Regions from separate parts of the Thalassolituus oleivorans MIL-1 genome, predicted to be linked through region 4. Evidence: predicted binding sites of a transcription regulator. Region 4 holds the regulator's gene; each other region holds the start of a gene.
The links. The regulator sigma-54, encoded in region 4, starts transcription at its own class of promoters, with help from an activator protein. The targets are predictions, from matches to a motif close to TGGCACNNNNNTTGCTNT.
Positions count from the first base shown of each region.

Region 1: fliE (flagellar hook-basal body complex protein FliE) is a predicted target of sigma-54. The motif match lies at 1,163-1,180, and genes of this name have one in related genera.
Region 2: glnL (nitrogen regulation protein NR(II)) is a predicted target of sigma-54. The motif match lies at 2,655-2,672, and genes of this name have one in related genera.
Region 3: TOL_RS12495 (flagellar basal body rod protein FlgF) is a predicted target of sigma-54. The motif match lies at 2,822-2,839, and genes of this name have one in related genera.

Region 1 covers NC_020888.1:2,643,664-2,647,911, reverse strand. The annotation lists gene TOL_RS12170 (sigma-54-dependent transcriptional regulator) at 1-1,128, shown strand, start outside; gene fliE (flagellar hook-basal body complex protein FliE) at 1,279-1,716, shown strand; gene fliF (flagellar basal-body MS-ring/collar protein FliF) at 1,728-3,440, shown strand; gene fliG (flagellar motor switch protein FliG) at 3,433-4,248, shown strand, end outside.
Region 2 covers NC_020888.1:3,104,455-3,108,702, forward strand. The annotation lists gene TOL_RS14235 (TolC family protein) at 1-283, opposite strand, end outside; gene TOL_RS14240 (hypothetical protein) at 498-893, opposite strand; gene TOL_RS14245 (SirB2 family protein) at 956-1,330, opposite strand; gene dtd (D-aminoacyl-tRNA deacylase) at 1,420-1,854, opposite strand; gene TOL_RS18505 (DUF4124 domain-containing protein) at 1,993-2,523, shown strand; gene glnL (nitrogen regulation protein NR(II)) at 2,697-3,779, shown strand; gene ntrC (nitrogen regulation protein NR(I)) at 3,776-4,248, shown strand, end outside.
Region 3 covers NC_020888.1:2,719,484-2,723,731, forward strand. The annotation lists gene TOL_RS12480 (REP-associated tyrosine transposase) at 1-84, opposite strand, end outside; gene flgH (flagellar basal body L-ring protein FlgH) at 540-1,217, opposite strand; gene flgG (flagellar basal-body rod protein FlgG) at 1,236-2,021, opposite strand; gene TOL_RS12495 (flagellar basal body rod protein FlgF) at 2,035-2,781, opposite strand; gene TOL_RS12500 (flagellar hook-basal body complex protein) at 3,162-4,248, opposite strand, start outside.
Region 4 covers NC_020888.1:3,253,622-3,257,869, reverse strand. The annotation lists gene rapZ (RNase adapter RapZ) at 1-338, opposite strand, end outside; gene ptsN (PTS IIA-like nitrogen regulatory protein PtsN) at 360-818, opposite strand; gene hpf (ribosome hibernation-promoting factor, HPF/YfiA family) at 823-1,125, opposite strand; gene TOL_RS14955 (RNA polymerase factor sigma-54) at 1,165-2,670, opposite strand; gene lptB (LPS export ABC transporter ATP-binding protein) at 2,805-3,530, opposite strand; gene lptA (lipopolysaccharide transport periplasmic protein LptA) at 3,511-4,104, opposite strand; gene lptC (LPS export ABC transporter periplasmic protein LptC) at 4,088-4,248, opposite strand, start outside.

The DNA of each region.
Region 1 (4,248 bases), 610 kb from region 4:
ATGACGGCTTATGGCGATGTTGGTCAGGCCGTTAAGGCAATGCAACGCGGCGCTAACGACTATCTGATGAAGCCGTTTGAATTACGTGAATTGGACGCCTTGTTGAAGCCCTTTACGCAAGATGTGTCGGTAGACGTTGATGAGTCTGAACCCGTATGTGAAGCAGCGTCCTCGCAGCAATTGTTTCAGATGGCTCAGCGTGTGGCGCAAACTGATTCGACAGTATTAATCAGTGGTGAGAGCGGCACAGGTAAAGAAGTGCTTGCTCGTTATATTCATCAGCAATCAAGCCGTAAGCATCAGCCTTTTATTGCCATTAACTGTGCAGCTATTCCAGAGAATATGTTGGAAGCTATGCTGTTTGGATATGAAAAAGGTGCATTTACTGGAGCGTACAATGCTATGCCGGGTAAATTTGAACAGGCTGAAGGTGGCACCTTATTGCTAGATGAAATCACCGAAATGGATTTGAGCCTGCAAGCAAAGTTGTTACGCGTTATTCAAGAGCGACAGGTCGAACGTTTAGGTGGTAAGAAAACGTTGGATTTGGACGTGCGTATTTTAGCGACGACGAACCGAGATTTAGCGGATTACGTGGCGGAAGGCAATTTCCGTGAAGATTTATATTATCGTCTTAGCGTATTCCCATTGAATTGGTTGCCGCTGCGTGAGCGTCGTGAAGATATCATTCCTTTAGCTAAGCGCTTGCTGACTCACCATGCCGGTAAAATGAAGCGTCCAGTGCCGAAAATGTTACCTGAAACTGAGCAAAAAATGCTTGCCCATAGCTGGCCGGGTAATGTTCGTGAGCTAGACAATACCATTCAGCGTGCATTGATTATGCAAACGGGGCCGCAACTACACCCGAACGATTTGATTCTGACTCCTGTGCCGAAAAACCGTCAGCATGAGATGCCTGCTAGCGTCGTTTTACCGGCGGAGGAGGGCGAGTTGGGTAGCGATTTACGTACTCGAGAAGTAGAACTGATCGTCAAGGCACTAAAAGAAGAGCCTAGTCGCAAGGAAGCTGCTGATCGTTTGGGTATTAGCCCAAGAACCTTGCGTTACAAGGTTGCGCGCTTGCGCGATGAAGGTGTTGATGTCGAATCTATGGTGTCTTCTTTTTAAACTTTCCTCCTTTCCCTCCCTTTGCCCTTAATTCTGGCAAGCAAGTTGCAACGTCAGAATAAAGGGCATGAAAACTGCCGAAAAGTGTCAAAAAATAATGATACGCCATCATGAACTCACAGCAGTCAGGGTGGCAACGAGGGTAGCAGTATGATTGATCGTGTCGATGTCAGTTCCGTTTTAATGCAGATGCGTCAGGTAAAAGATCAGCTGCGCACGCAGCACGAACAGTCCATTAATTCAGCACCCGCCAGTCGTGGTGTTGAAGGCATGATGCGTTCCGACTCGGTGGCTCGTCCACAAAGCATCGGTGATGTGAATCGCGTTAATGGCGATAGTATGAAAGTCAGTGGTGACAATACGGTTCCTGATTTTCAGACTATGTTTAAAACTGCGATTGATAACGTCAACGAAAATCAAAAAGTTGCTGGGAATTTGGCTACCCGTTTTGAGCAGGGGGATGCATCCATTGACTTACCAGAAGTTATGATTGCATTACAAAAATCCAGCGTGTCTTTTCAAGCAATGACCCAGGTTCGTAATAAACTGGTCGAAGCTTATAAAGACATCATGAACATGCCGGTTTAATGGGTTGATGTATGGATAATGTACCAGCACAAGCGATGGCAGGTGCCGATAGTGGTAGCGGCACTGAAGCGGCGATGACACCAGCATCGACTGACACTCGCACTGATTCCCATCCGCTTATGGCAGGTTTCGGCAAATTAAATATAGTGCGCCAAGCCGCCGTTATCGGCGGTATTGCATTGGTAATTGCATTGGTGGTTGCTATTTTTATCTGGTCACGCGAACCCACTTACAAACCGCTTATTCACCGTATGCAAGATCACAATGCTCAAGACATTGTCGAGGTATTGCAGCGCGAAGATATTCCTTTTCAAATTGATCCAGTAACGCAGATATTAATGGTGCAAGCCAGTGATCTGCATGAAGCGCGTATGAAGCTGGCGGCAGCGAGCTTAATTGATGACAAAACAGTTGGACTAGAAGTATTAGAAAAAGATAGTACGTTAGGTACGAGTCAGTTTATTGAAAATGCGCGTTATCGTCGCGGTCTTGAGGGTGAGTTGGCGCGTACAATTGCCAGTGTCAAAAGTGTTCGTAATGCTCGTGTGCATTTAGCACTGCCAAAACAATCTGTTTTCGTGCGCGATCAACGTAAACCGAGAGCATCGGTGTTTTTAGAGCTATATCCGGGTAGTGATTTATCGCGCGATCAGGTTGAAGCCATTATGAATTTGGTGGCGTCGTCGGTAAGCGAAATGGATCGCGCTGATGTCTCTATTGTTGATCAAAAGGGTAATTTGCTATCCAAAGTTGCGCCAGAAGATACTGGCGAAATGATGGCAACCCGACAGCTTGAATATTCAGAGAAGGTTGAAGAAACCCTTACTCAGGCGGTTAATAATATTCTTAAGCCTGTGTTAGGTGAGGCTAATTATAAAGCAGAAGTATCTGCCGATATTGATTTTACTATTCAGGAACAAAGCGAAGAGTTATTTAATCCTGATTTAATTGCTTTGCGTAGTGAACAATTGGTTGATGAATCAAATGGTGGAAAGGACGCTGGTGGTATTCCTGGGGCTTTATCGAATCAACCTCCTGCTGCAGCCACGGCGCCAGAGCAAGCGATAGGCACAGGTGCTGGTGGTGCAGGCGCCGCAGGTAAACGTCGCTCTGAGGCTACACGCAATTATGAAGTCGATAGGACGTTGAGCTACAAACAAAGTCAGGTCGGGCGTATTCAACGTTTAACCGTTGCGGTTGTAGTGAATGATCGAGAAATAATGAATGCGGATGGCGACATGGTACTGCAGCCATGGACAGATGCTGATCTGCAGCGTTTAGAAGTATTGGTCAAAGATACGGTTGGTTTTAATGCTGCGCGTGGCGATAGCGTTAACGTGATCAATTCGCCCTTTATGGGCAAAGGTGAAACATTGCTGGGTGATCCAGATTTTTGGACACAGCCTTGGTTCTGGGAAATCATGAAGCAAGTATTAGCGGGTCTTTTCATACTGGTATTAATTTTCGGTGTGATTCGCCCAACGATTAAAAGTATTGCCAGCAGAGGTCGTGATGATGAATCGAGTTTACTGGATGAATTGGAAGATGCCGAAGCCGGATTAGATGATGATCGCGTAACACTGGCAGGTATGGACGAATATTTATTACCAGGCGCATCAGAAAGCTATGAGCGTCAGTTAGATGCACTTAAAGGTCTAATTGCCGAAGATCCTGCGCGTGTTGCTCAAGTGGTTATTGGATGGGTGAACGAAAACAATGGCTGAGAATACGATGCCCGAAAATGCACTAGCGAATTTAAGCCGTGTTGAGCGTGCCGCTATTTTGCTCATGACATTGGGCGAGAAAGACGCTGCTGAAATTTTAAAACACATGGGGCCGAAAGAGGTGCAACGTGTGGGTACGGCGATGGCGACGTTGAAAAATATTAATCAAGGCCAAGTCGAAGGTGTGGTCTCTGAATTTTTAGATGCGGTGAGCGGCCAAACGGGCATGGGGTTGGGCTCAGACGACTATATTCGAAATATGCTGACACAGGCTCTTGGTAACGATAAGGCCGGTGCATTAATTGATCGTATTCTACTCGGTGGTAATACCACCGGACTTGATTCATTAAAATGGATGGAGCCGCGTCAGGTAGCTGATTTAATTCGTCATGAACATCCGCAAATTCAAGCCATTGTTGTGTCGTATTTAGATGCGGATCAATCGGCTGAAATTTTATCGAATTTTGATGAAAAAGTGTGCCTCGATATCATTATGCGGGTAGCGGCATTAGAAGCAGTACAGCCTGCGGCTTTGCAAGAATTAAACGATATTCTAGAACGCCAGTTTTCGGGCAAAGCAGGTGCGCAAACCACAAGCATGGGTGGGGTCAAAGTGGCAGCAAGTATCGTCAACTTTGTGGACAGTACCATTGCTGCGGAATTGCTCGAACAAATCAAAGAGGTGGACGAAGACCTGGGAACACAAATTCAAGATCTTATGTTCGTATTCGACAACTTGGTGGATGTCGACGACCGCGGTATTCAGACCTTGATGCGCGAAGTCTCGACCGATCTTTTGGTTGTGGCG
Region 2 (4,248 bases), 150 kb from region 4:
CTTGCTGAGCACTTTTTTGTTGTTGTAAATGGACGCTATTGCCGCGCGGTAAAGCTTGCGAAAGTGTCACCTGCATTTGCGTCATCGGTTCTTGGGATAACGAGAAACTATCCAAAGGCACATTCAACATGCCGACACCTAAGCGCGGTGCCGACCAATACCCTTGGCTTTGCTGCTGCGCGCGTAAACCTTGCTGACGTAACTGATAGCTAGAAAGTTGCTGGTCATTATCCAGTACCAAGCCTTGCACTTGAGCAAGCGATAAAGATGCCTGTGGCGCCACAGTTAACTCCGCGGGTTGCGCGCTCGCGCTGGGCAAGCATGCAATACAGAGCGTCGCAGATAGAAAAATGCGAATAGCTATTCGCACAGCACACATATATGAGTGCTGATATATCACTAACGTTTTCATAAGATCGTCCTAAATAATCGTACATTCGCCACCTATGCGAAACGACATAGCGTATTCGCAGCTGTAGCCAAAGAAGCAGAATTAATTAGGCGATAAGAGGACGTTGCAGCGGCGCCGAATAGCGCAAAATTGGAGTGGCAACCCAAGAGAGGTAAGAAGAGCGCTGCCGATCAGCCTGCACAAAAGGCAAAACTGGCGGTAGCAGAGACGCTCCAATGGCCGAAGCACAGCACAAACAGTTTGCCGCGCAATCGCCTGAGATGTCATCAGAAGTATCGGTAGAGTTGTCTGTCATGTGGTGACGGGACATTTCTTGGTGATGGCATGGATGTTCGCTATCCATATCGACCATCATGGTATGTGAACCTGCTTGCGTCACCACCATCATGGCAGCACATGGTTGAGCCGCACGCACACTAGCACTCAAGGTGGTGAACACCAAAAGTAGCAGTAGTAACGATGATAGTGTGCGCTTACTCATAAGAAACTCGGTAAACAAAACCGTAGGGCTAACTATAGAATAGAAGAACCCTATCAGAGTGCTTACATTAACGCCAACCAAGACATCACACTGTGAGCCTTCGCCGCGCCAAAGATATATCCAAAACTGACCAGCGCCAATATAAAGGCCGTAGTATTACCGCGTTTAATTGCCACCGTACCGAAGCCGATATAAGCAATCAAACCGGCTACTTTCGCCGTTAACCAATGATCTGTTAGTGGATATTGAGAAATTTCAATACACAATAAAATGGCAAATACGAGTAATAAGGTATCAATCACATGGGGAAGAATCTTAAATAACTTATTTGCTTTCAATGCTGGGCTCATTCGGAACATAGCAAATCGAACAATGAAAAATAGGATCGAAAGGTAAGCCAATCCCACATGGGAGTGTTTCAATGCTGAGTAATCCACAAAACTTCCTTAATCAATAAATAGAGACCGAGCTTAGCTCGATGTTAATTAACCATGTGCAAGCATACCAAGTAACGCGAGTTGTCGTCCTAGACTTCTAACCAAAATGTCACCGGACCATCATTTTGCAAGCTCACCTGCATATCGGCACCAAACTCACCGGTTTGCACCATGACCTGCTCGCCAGCCTTCTGACAAAATAATTCATATAACTCACGCGCATGCTCGGGCGCAGCAGCACGAGAGAAGCCTGGGCGCGTACCTTTTTGGGTATCGGCCGCCAAGGTAAATTGCGAAACCACCAACAGCTGCCCTTGAACGTCTAAAAGACTTAAATTCATTCGCCCTTGATCATCGGCAAAAATACGATAATTCAGTAATTTCTGCAGCAAACGCTGTAGGGTAACTTCGTCATCATGCTTTTGAACGCCCAACAATAAGACAATACCAGCACCAATTTCACCAATGGTTTTATCATCCACATCGACACGAGCGTGGCGAACACGTTGCACTAATCCGATCATTATTCTGCTATCTTGAGGTATCTGACTATTTGCCGACGGAGGATAGCCGGTTTTATACTGGGGCAACAACTTTTAACCGTTAAGCTCTTAGCATACTGTTGGATTAACTCCGCTCACGGTGACACAAGGAAATTGAATATGAATCCCCTAATCTACTCAGCTTGCATCATTTTGAGCTTTGGTTTTGCTGCAGCGAATGCGGGTACCGAGGTTTATATGAGCATGGATGCTGAAGGCAATGTTATTTTTAGCGATATGCCTAGCGATGATTCTCAGCGTCACGAAGTGAGAGAGCTGCCTTCGCTACCGGCATTTAATCCCGAGCCACCACCGACGCCAGAACCCGCCAAACGAACAGAGGCTGCCTTTAGCTATACTAGCTTAGCGATTGTAAGCCCCCGAGATCGTGAACCACTACCGACCGGTGCAGGGGGCAATGTCGAAGTCAGTGGCGTACTAAGCCCTGCTCTGCGCGACAGCGATAACTTAGTATTGCTAGACAACGGCGCGATCATTGCCAAAGGGCGACAAACCTCATTCAATTTGCAAAATCTCGACCGTGGCGAACATTCTTTGCAATTACAAGTACGCAACGCCGAAGACGAGCCACTCATCAGTAGTAATCTTGTCGTAATACCCGTATTTCGAGCATCATCCCTCTCCAGATAGATCTAAATTGGTGCATAAAATCACCTCGATGCACCAATTTAGAACCATTGGTATGCGAATAAATCTATCTTTGGGCTAGTTAGCAGCACTAAAAATCTCTGATCGCGCTATCATTGTGCATTCAATTAAGATGGCTCGTTTTTTGCCTATTAAGGGCAATACGGAGAACTTCTATGCTGGCTAGCGCGATCATCAATCAACGATTACTCGAACACCTGAATACTGGTGTGTTACTTTTAGACGCCGATTTAATCGTGCTCTACATGAACCCTGCCGCAGAAGCCTTACTCGAAATGAGTGGTAAACGTGGCGTCGGCGTCCCTTTCACTGATCTCTGCATTGAAACCGACGAATCGGCTTCCGCATTAGAACAATCCGTCATCACAGGACATTCGTACACCAAACGCGAAACCATTATTAAACTCCACAACCAGCAGCATATAACGCTCGACTATAGCGTTAGCCCAGTTGCTCACCCCGAAACTCGCCTGCCGTCGCTACTGATTGAGCTACAAGGTCGCGACCGCCTAACGCGTATTAGTCGCGAAGAGCAATTGATATCCAAGCAAGAAACAACACGTTCGTTGGTGCGCGGTTTAGCACATGAGATCAAAAACCCGCTCGGTGGTATTCGTGGAGCAGCACAGCTACTCGCACGTGAACTGCCAACCGAAGAACTTGGTGAATACACCAATATTATTATTGAAGAAGCGGATCGCTTACGAGATTTAGTTGATCGCTTACTTGGCCCACGCCAAATACCAAAGCAAGAACAAGTAAACATTCACGAAGTTTTAGAGCGTGTGTGTCAACTTATCGAAGTGGAATCCGATGGCGTCATTCTTATTTCTCGCGATTACGATCCATCTATTCCCGAATTCGAAGCCGATAAAGGCCAAATGATTCAAGCCTTGCTTAATATCTGCCGCAACGCCATGCAGGCAATGCTTGAAAACAAAGAACAAGTAGAACGTCCGATGTTAATACTGCGCACGCGTACTATTCGCCAGTTTACTATCGGTCATCATCGCCATCGTTTGGTGGCACAAATAGATATTATTGATAATGGACCCGGTATCCCAGCCGCACTGCGTGAAGACCTGTTTTATCCTATGGTTAGTGGTCGCGCTGAAGGCACAGGACTGGGATTGTCGATATCACAATCCCTTATCAATCAGAGCCAAGGCATTATTGAATTTGTCAGTGATGCCGATAAAACCACATTCTCCATTTATTTACCCCTGGAACCTTTATGAGCACTGTCTGGATCATTGACGACGATAAATCCATTCGCTGGGTACTGGAAAAAGCCCTACAACAAGCGAATATTACTACCCGCGTATTTGAGCAGGCAGAACCCGCCCTAGTGCAATTACGACGCGAACACCCGGATGCAATTATTTCCGATATTCGCATGCCAGGTATGGATGGTTTAACACTGTTAAAGCATGCGACAGAAGCCCACCCTGATTTACCCGTTATTATCATGACTGCGCACTCAGATCTTGAAAGTGCGGTATCGTCTTATCGCAGTGGTGCCTTTGAATATCTACCAAAACCATTTGATGTTGATGAAGCAGTAAGCTTAATTCAACGCGCAATTGCGCACTTCGCCGAACTAAGCGCGCAGACTCCAGCGATTATTGACGACTCTCAAACACCTGAAATTATTGGTGAAGCACCTGCGATGCAGGAGGTTTTCCGCGCGATTGGTCGTTTATCTCA
Region 3 (4,248 bases), 530 kb from region 4:
GTCGTTGGTCGTGGCCGTTACAAGATAAATGCGGCCAGACTCTGAAAATCGGCCTTTGCGTAAATTAGAGTGCCCTTTGAGCATATTCAATCCTTGAATTTATGTCCCTATTCATCGTTTTAATTTAATAGTGATTCAATTTCAAGAAGGTTCGTGCAGATTGAGTAATGATTTATTCTTGTAGGAGCGATTGAACGAATGCTTTTTGTTCGTAGTCGCGATGTCATCTGTGAAGATCATCAATACTCATACTCATCGGCACTGCTCGCTTCGCTCCCTGAGTACCTCCTACAGTTTTACCTTGAGTACCTCCTACATGTTCAATGAACGATATTCTGTAGGAGCGATTCAACGAACGCTTTTTGTTCGTAGTCGCGATGTCATCTGTGAAGATCATCAATACTCATACTCATCGGCACTGCTCGCTTCGCTCCCTGAGTACCTCCTACAGTTTTACCTTGAGTACCTCCTACATGTTCAATGAACGATATTCTGTAGGAGCGATTCAACGAACGCTTTTTGTTCGTAGTCGCGATTCGTTAAAACGGCCACCACGGTGAGGTTAATATGCGGTCGGCCCAGCCTTGTTTGGTGGAGTTGTTAAGCGCTCCACGTCCGCCAAATGAGATACGTGCGTCGGCGACTTTGCTGGAGGCGACTGTGTTATCTGGGGTGATGTCTGCCGGGCGGACGAGTCCTTGGATGCGAATATATTCTTCGCCTTCGCTTAGGGTTAACCATTTTTCGCCGCGAATTCTTAATATTCCGTTCGGTAATATTTCGGCAACGGATACGGTTATTTGGCCGCTTAAACTATTCGAACGGTCAGCTTCGCCTTTGCCGCTGAATTTTCGGTCGGCTGAGGTGCTGGTGTCGAGATTTAGGTTTTTAAATCCTGGCACTGTGCCCATTAAACTCGGTACGGCGAGGTCGTTGGTCGATGATTTGTCGGCGTTGGTGGCGGCGGATTTACTCGATTGATATTGTTCGTCGAATATCACGGTAATGATGTCGCCGACACGGGTGGCTTGCTGGTCGGTGTATAAACCTAGGCTGTAGCGCGCCTGATACAGCGAGCCGTTAGCATTAGGTGGTGGCGCTAGGCTTTGCGCGGATACAGGGGCGAAGTCTGGGTCGTCAGGAAATACGTCGCGCTCCATGGGAACGGATGTGCAGGCTGGCAATAAAATAACGAGTATTGATGCGATGCGCCACATAAGGCACCTCCTAATCTGTTATACGTTTTGCGTCAGGAATTGCAGCATTTGATCGGCTGCGGAGACGACTTTTGAGTTCATTTCGTAGGCGCGTTGAACGGTGATCATTTTCACGAGTTCTTCTACTACTTCGACGTTGGAGTTTTCGAGTGCGCCTTGTTCAATGGTGCCGAAGCCGTCGTTGTTGGGCGTTCCACCTTGTGGTGCGCCGCTTGAGGCGGTTTCAAGAAATAAGTTGCCACCAGCCGCTTGCAAGCCTGCGGGGTTAATAAAGTCGACGGTTTCTATTTGGCCTAGCTGTTGCGGTGTTGGGTCACCAAATAAGGTGGCTTGTACGATGCCATCTTTGCTAATGGTGAGCTGGTTGGTTTGGTCGGGGATGTCTATCTGTGGCTCTAGCGGGTAGCCGTTAACGTTAACGATGGTGCCGTCGGCGTTGATATGAAATGTGCCGTCGCGACTGTAGCCAATATTGCCGTCGGGCATTTGAATTTGGAAAAACCCGCGGCCGTTAATGGCCATGTCTAGCGGTTGGTCGGTTAGTTGCAGCGAGCCGGTAGTAAAGATTTTTTGTGTCCCAGCTGTGCGTACACCGGTACCGAGTTGTAGACCAGATGGCAGACGACTATCGGCGGATGAGTTAGCCCCCGGTTGACGTTGAATTTGATACAGCAAGTCTTCAAATACGGGGCGGTCTTTTTTAAAGCCGGTGGTCGATACGTTGGCAAGGTTGTTCGACACTGTTGTGAGTGCCAAGTCTTGTGCTTCGAGGCCGGTTTTGCTTACCCATAGTGAATTTAACATTGGTTAGCTCCTATTACTGATTCGACAGTATTTGTGTGGTGGCTGCGCTTATTTCGTCGGCGCTTTTCATTAGCTTCACTTCCATTTCGTACTGTCGATTGAGCGAGATTAAGCTGGTTAATTCGGTGACGGCGTTTACGTTGCTGCCTTCAATAAAGCCATTGACTAGGGTGATGTTAGGGTCGGCTGGGGCTTGGGTGACGGCTGGGTCACGAAAGCGAAACAGGCCGTCTTCACCTTTTTCTAGTAATTGCATGTCTGGATTTACGAGTTTTAGTTGTACGGGTTCGGCGACGGCTGCGGGGACTTCGCCCGTGGGTTGTACGGTGACAATGCCCGCGCGACTGATTTCTATTTTTTCGTATTCTGGCAGTACGACTGGGCCGCCATCGCCAAGAAGTTGTAGGCCGGTGCCGGTGATGAGCCTGCCGTTGGGATCGACACTTAAATCGCCTGCGCGAGTATAGGCTTCGTTACCGTCGGGGCCGACAACGGCGAACCAACCTGGGCCTTCAATGCTGACATCTTGGGCGCGGCCTGTTTCTACCAGTGGGCCTTGACGGAAATCAGACGCTGGGCGTTCGGTCATGGCGTAGGCGCGAGTTGGGAAGTGTTCACCATAGACGCCCATAGCTCGGCTTTGGGTGTAGTCGGAGCGAAAACCTGTGGTGCTGGCGTTCGCTAGGTTGTTAGCGTGCGCGGCTTGGCCAAGTGTATTTTGTTTGGCTCCCGACATGGCGATGTATAGCGCTCGATCCATGGTGTTCCCCGTTGTTCTTTGTTATTGCGTTATTAAGAACATTGCAGAGGGCGTGCCAAGTGTATTTTTGTGTTTTAAATCAATTAGATAGGGATTTTTCGACGGTTTTTATCGCGTCAAAGGAGGAAAAGATATGGGGGAAGCGGCAAGTGTATGCCGCTTGTGGTGTATCGGTAGGAGCGACTCAACGAACGTTTTTTGTGTAGGAGCGACTCAATGAACGTTTTTTGTTCGTAGTCGCGATTATCGGCACTGCTCGCTTCGCTCCCTGAGTACCTCCTACAATTCAATGAGTACCTCCTACAATTCCATGAGTACCTCCTACAATTCAATGAGTACCTCCTACCGTTCAATGAGTACCTCCTACCGTTCAACCTCTATTAAATATTCAGGATGGTCTGGGTCACCTGGTCCATTGTTTCAATGGTTTTGGCGCTGGCCTGGAAGTTTCGCTGGGCGATAATCAGGCCAACCAGTTCTTCTGAAAGGTCTACGTTAGAGTCTTCAAGTGCCGATGATCGAATCTGGCCGAAGGATGCAGTTCTTGGAGAACCAACCGTCGGTACGCCCGATTCAAACGATTCTGCCCAGCCGGTATCCCCTACTGGCGTTAAGCCTTCTGGGTTACGGAAGTTAGCCAGTGCTACCTGCCCTAATGTTTGTGCTTGGCCGTTGGTGAAGCGGGCGAAGATAATCCCTTCTTGGTCGATTTCAAGGCCGGTTAAGCGGCCGGTTGAATAACCATTTTGGTTCACTTCGTTAACGGAGAAGCTGCTACCGAATTGGGTGGAGCCGTCCAACGAAATTTGGAAGTTGGAGTTAACCGGTGGATCAATTAGTGGAATACCGCCTTCCAACACGTTGGTTGAGGTAAATGCACCCGTTGGATCGCCATTTTCGTCAACTGGGTCCCAGTTGGTGATGAAGATGTCGCCGGTGGCAATTTCGTCGAGTGTACCGTCTTGGTTAAAGAAGATTTCGAAACGCGCTGCAGTTGGGTCTAAGTTTTCTGGGAATGGCAGTGATGGATCAGGATCACCGACGTTTTGCCCGTCAATTAACACGTACATTGCCCAAATATTTTGTTCGTTAGGGCGTGTCGCATCTAACGGTTCTTTTACGAAATATTGGGTCATGACGTGGGAGTTACCCAAGCTGTCATAAATTGTGGTTGAGGTTGCGTTGTTGTAGGTATCTTGATCCAGTGGATCGAACGAATTCAGTACATATGGAGTGAATTCATCTTCGCTCAGTGCGCCAAAAATACCGGAGACAACTGGGTCTGGGTTCGCAAGAATATACCCTTCGTTAAGAATAAAGGTAACCTGCCCACCAATGGCTGCGGCGACGTCGGCTGTGGCTGAACCACCTAATACCACTGGTCCTGTATTGTCGGCGCCTTGAATGGTGATGGAGTCGGTTACAACGGCGCTGTCGATAGAGACATTAATATCTCGGCCAATTTCG
Region 4 (4,248 bases):
ATCTTCTTACTGGTAAGAGGGTGTTTTCGGCGCGTGGCGCTAAATCGTTGCAATAAGACTTTTTCACTGGCATCGAGATAAACCACATCGAGCTTGTAATGGTCGTGCGGGAGGTCGCGTAACACTAATTCGATGCGGTCAACCGCATGAGCAAGATTGCGAGCATCAACGCTTACGGCAATTTGGGTGAGCTTTTCATTGCCGTTGGCTTGTTCGGCAAGGGCGGGAAGTAGACCAATGGGTAGGTTGTCGATGCAATAAAATCCGAGATCTTCCAGTACATGCAGTGCACTGGACTTACCTGAGCCGGATCGGCCGCTAATCACTACCAAACGCATGGGCCTACATTCCTTGTGGTATTAAGTTCCGGCGGCTGCGCGCTGGAATAGTTGACGATTGTCCGGAGCGCAACGTAATGCACTGCGATACGACTCTTCATTGAAATTACGGGCCAACATTGCCAATACCTGCAAATGTTCTTCCGTTGCTTCTTCTGGTACTAAGAGTGCGAACACCAAATCTACTGGTTTGCCGTCAATGGCGTCGAAGTCGATTGGCTCGGCAAGGCGTAATAGCACGCCAAAGGCCTGTTCACACTGAGGCAACCGACAATGGGGAATGGCAATGCCTTCCCCTATGCCGGTACTACCCAGACGTTCGCGTCCGAGTAGTCGCTCATAGATTTCATCCGCTGAGCTATCGCTGATGGATTCAGCGACCAATCCTGCTAGGAATTCCAGCAACTTTTTTTTGCTGGATACCTCTGCGTCCACCAAGGTGTGTGTTGGTGAGAGGATATCGTCAATGCGAAGTGTCATGGAGTTAGCCTTGTCCGTGTAGCCGCGCGACTGTTTTTTCTTTGTGTTTTAACACTTGTCGATCGAGCTTGTCAGTCATTAAGTCAATGGCAGCATACATATCATCATGCTCTGACTTGGCATGGATATCTGTACCTGTAACGTGAATGGTTGCTTCCGCTACTTGGCGGCCCTTTTCAACGGTCAGAGTAACCTGTCCGGTAGTGATGTTGTCAAAGTGACGTGTCAGCTTTGACATCTTTTCCTCAACGTATCCCTGCATTGCTTCGGTTACATCTACGTGGTGACCACTGATATTGATTTGCATGCCCAGTCTCCTTTTTGTCTACTGGCTCGTTGTTGATCGTCAGATAAGCTGTTTGCGCTCGTTAGAGGGCGGAATCATCATGGCCTCGCGGTACTTAGCAACGGTACGGCGCGCGACCTGGATGCCTTTGTCGCCTAGTAATGCCGCGATTTTATTGTCGCTTAATGGCTTACGGGCATTTTCTTCAGAAATTAGTTTTTTGATCATGGCACGAATTGCGGTAGATGAACATTCACCACCGCTATCGGTACTGACGTGGCTTGAGAAGAAATATTTCAGCTCAAAAATACCACGAGGGGTGTGCATAAATTTCTGCGTGGTAACACGAGAAATTGTCGATTCATGCATGCCCACGGCTTCGGCAATGTCGTGCAGAACCAGTGGTTTCATTTTTTCTTCGCCTTCTTCGAAGAACTCGATCTGATATTCGACGATCTTAGTTGCCACCTTGAGTAGGGTTTCATTGCGGCTTTGTAAGCTTTTAATGAACCAGCGAGCTTCTTGCAGGTGGTCTTTGAGGAAAGCGTTGTCGGTGCTGTTATCGGAACGGCGAACTAAGGACGCATAATCGGCATTGACGCGCAGACGCGGTGCGATTTCGGGGTTGAGTTCGACTCGCCATTCGTCACGAATATTACGCACTAAAACATCGGGAATGACATATTCAGATTGATCAGGAGAGATGCCTGAGCCCGGTTTTGGATTGAGTTCTTTAATTAAGCGCAGCACATCTTTGAGCGCTTCTTCTTTTAATTTTGCTTTACGCATCAGCGTTGGATAATCACGACTGCCGAGTAACTCGATGTGTTCACGAATCACGAGTTTGGCTTCTGCTAACCAAGGCGTTGCTTCTGGTAGCTGCTGCAATTGTAGTAACAGGCATTCACGCAAGTCGACACAGAACACACCGGCAGGATCAAATTGCTGCAGACGATGCAGCACTGCCATGATTTCGTCTTCTTCAACTTCTAATGCTGGATCAAGGCTGGTGAGAATATCGTCGACAGTGGTGTGTAAGTAGCCATCGTCGTCGGTGCCATCAATCAGCATTAAGGCGATTTCGCGATCGGTATCACTCATCGGAGTGAGATTAAGCTGCCACAAAAGATGGTCTTGTAGGCTATCGGTGGTGGCATGACGAGAGTCGTAATCGAAATCGTCGTTTATTGCGCCACTACTACCACTGCTGGAGGAAACGCTGGCAGTGGTTTGGTAGGTATCTTCCCATTCGCTGTCGTTGGGTAGATCTTCTGGAATTTTATCGTCAGACCATTGTTCATCGAGCGTGTGATTGTCTTCAGAACGCTCTCGGGCTTCGTGATCTATTTCGTTTTGTTCTTGTTCAGTTTTTTCACCACGGTGTGCTTCTACCTCAGGATTCGGATCGTCGTACTCATCCGTTTCTAACATCGGATTGGAGTCGAGCGCCTCCTGAATCTCCTGCTGTAAGTCCAAGGTGGACAGCTGGAGTAGGCGGATGGCTTGTTGCAACTGAGGGGTCATGGTCAGTTGCTGACCCATCTTTAACTGGAGAGACGCTTTCATGGAAACTTAACGATTACCTATCTACGGCAGAAAAATAGTGTTTATGCATTATAGGCTAAGCCTGTGCTTATGGAATCTATCTTGCAAGCACGAAACCCGATTGATTCGATCATAGCCTGATGAGGGGGCTAGAATCAAAGGCGGAAATCGTTACCCAAGTAAACTTTTCGCACTTGTTCGTTCGCTAAAACTTCTTCTGCGGTGCCTTCCGCAATGATATGGCCCCCACCGACAATATAGGCTTTTTCACAGATGGCGAGGGTCTCACGCACATTGTGGTCGGTGATCAGTACGCCGATGCCGCGGTTTTTCAGCTGCCGAATAATATCCATGATGTCGGATACGGAAATGGGGTCAACCCCTGCGAATGGCTCATCCAGTAGGATGAAAGATGGCTCTGCAGCTAATGCGCGAGCTATCTCTACGCGTCGACGTTCGCCTCCTGATAACGACATGCCTAAGCTTGCGCGGATGTGCTGAATGTGGAACTCATCGAGCAATCCTTCAAGGCGCTCTAATCGTTGTTTGCGATTTAGATCCTTACGCGTTTCTAAAATTGCGAGGATATTGTCGGCCACGCTGAGCTTACGAAAAATCGAGGCTTCTTGGGGTAAGTAACCGATTCCTCGTTGCGCGCGCCCATGCATAGGCAGGTGGCTCAGGTCTTCGTCGTCGATCTTGATACGTCCTTTGTCGGCTTGCACAAGATTAACGATCATATAAAAACAGGTCGTTTTGCCTGCCCCGTTAGGGCCAAGCAAACCAACAATTTGACCGCTGTGTACCGACATGGATACATCTTTTACCACTTCACGGCCGTTGTAACTTTTCGCTAGGTGTTCAGCTTTCAGCGTTTTCATCAGTGGCCTGTTGCGGTTGGATAATAACTTTAATACGACGATCGCCAGAAGAGCCGCTGTCTGGCGTAGCTTGGCTGTCGTTGCGTGTGCCGCCGTCGGCTTTGACGGTTTCTTTGTCCATGTCGTAGACGATATGCTCGCCACTAAATAGGTTGCCATCTTGTTCTAATTGCGAGTCGCCGGTCAGTGTAACTTGGCGGCGCGCGGCAAAATAGTCAATCCGATCACCATGAGCGCGAGTCATAGGTTTACCAGCGGTCACTTGTTGTTGATAGCGCGCTGGTTCCCCATTATTGCCTTCGGCTACGGCTTTTTCGAGCGTGTTGCCGCTACGTAAAATCATCAATCGGTCGGATTCAATACGCAACGTGCCTTGAGTCAGAATGACGTTACCTTCGTAGATAACCGTACCCGCTTTGCGGTCGATTTCTGCGCGGTCGGATAATATGGTCATTTCTTGTTGCCAGTCATCGGGTAGCGCAAGTGCTAGCTGACTGATGCTGCTCACGGCCAAAATAAATAACGCACGGGCGCTGTTTTTCATAGTGTTGGTGTGCTTATTGTTCGGGTACATAAATAGTCTTTACCCCGGTTTTCAGTTCCATGCGCTGGCGGTTAACATCCAGAGTCATGCCTGTTGCGGTCGCGCGGCTACCCGGCCCTGTCATGGTGACCAGTAAATCGGTCGCTGCAATTTGCTCACGAATATCGTAGGTTA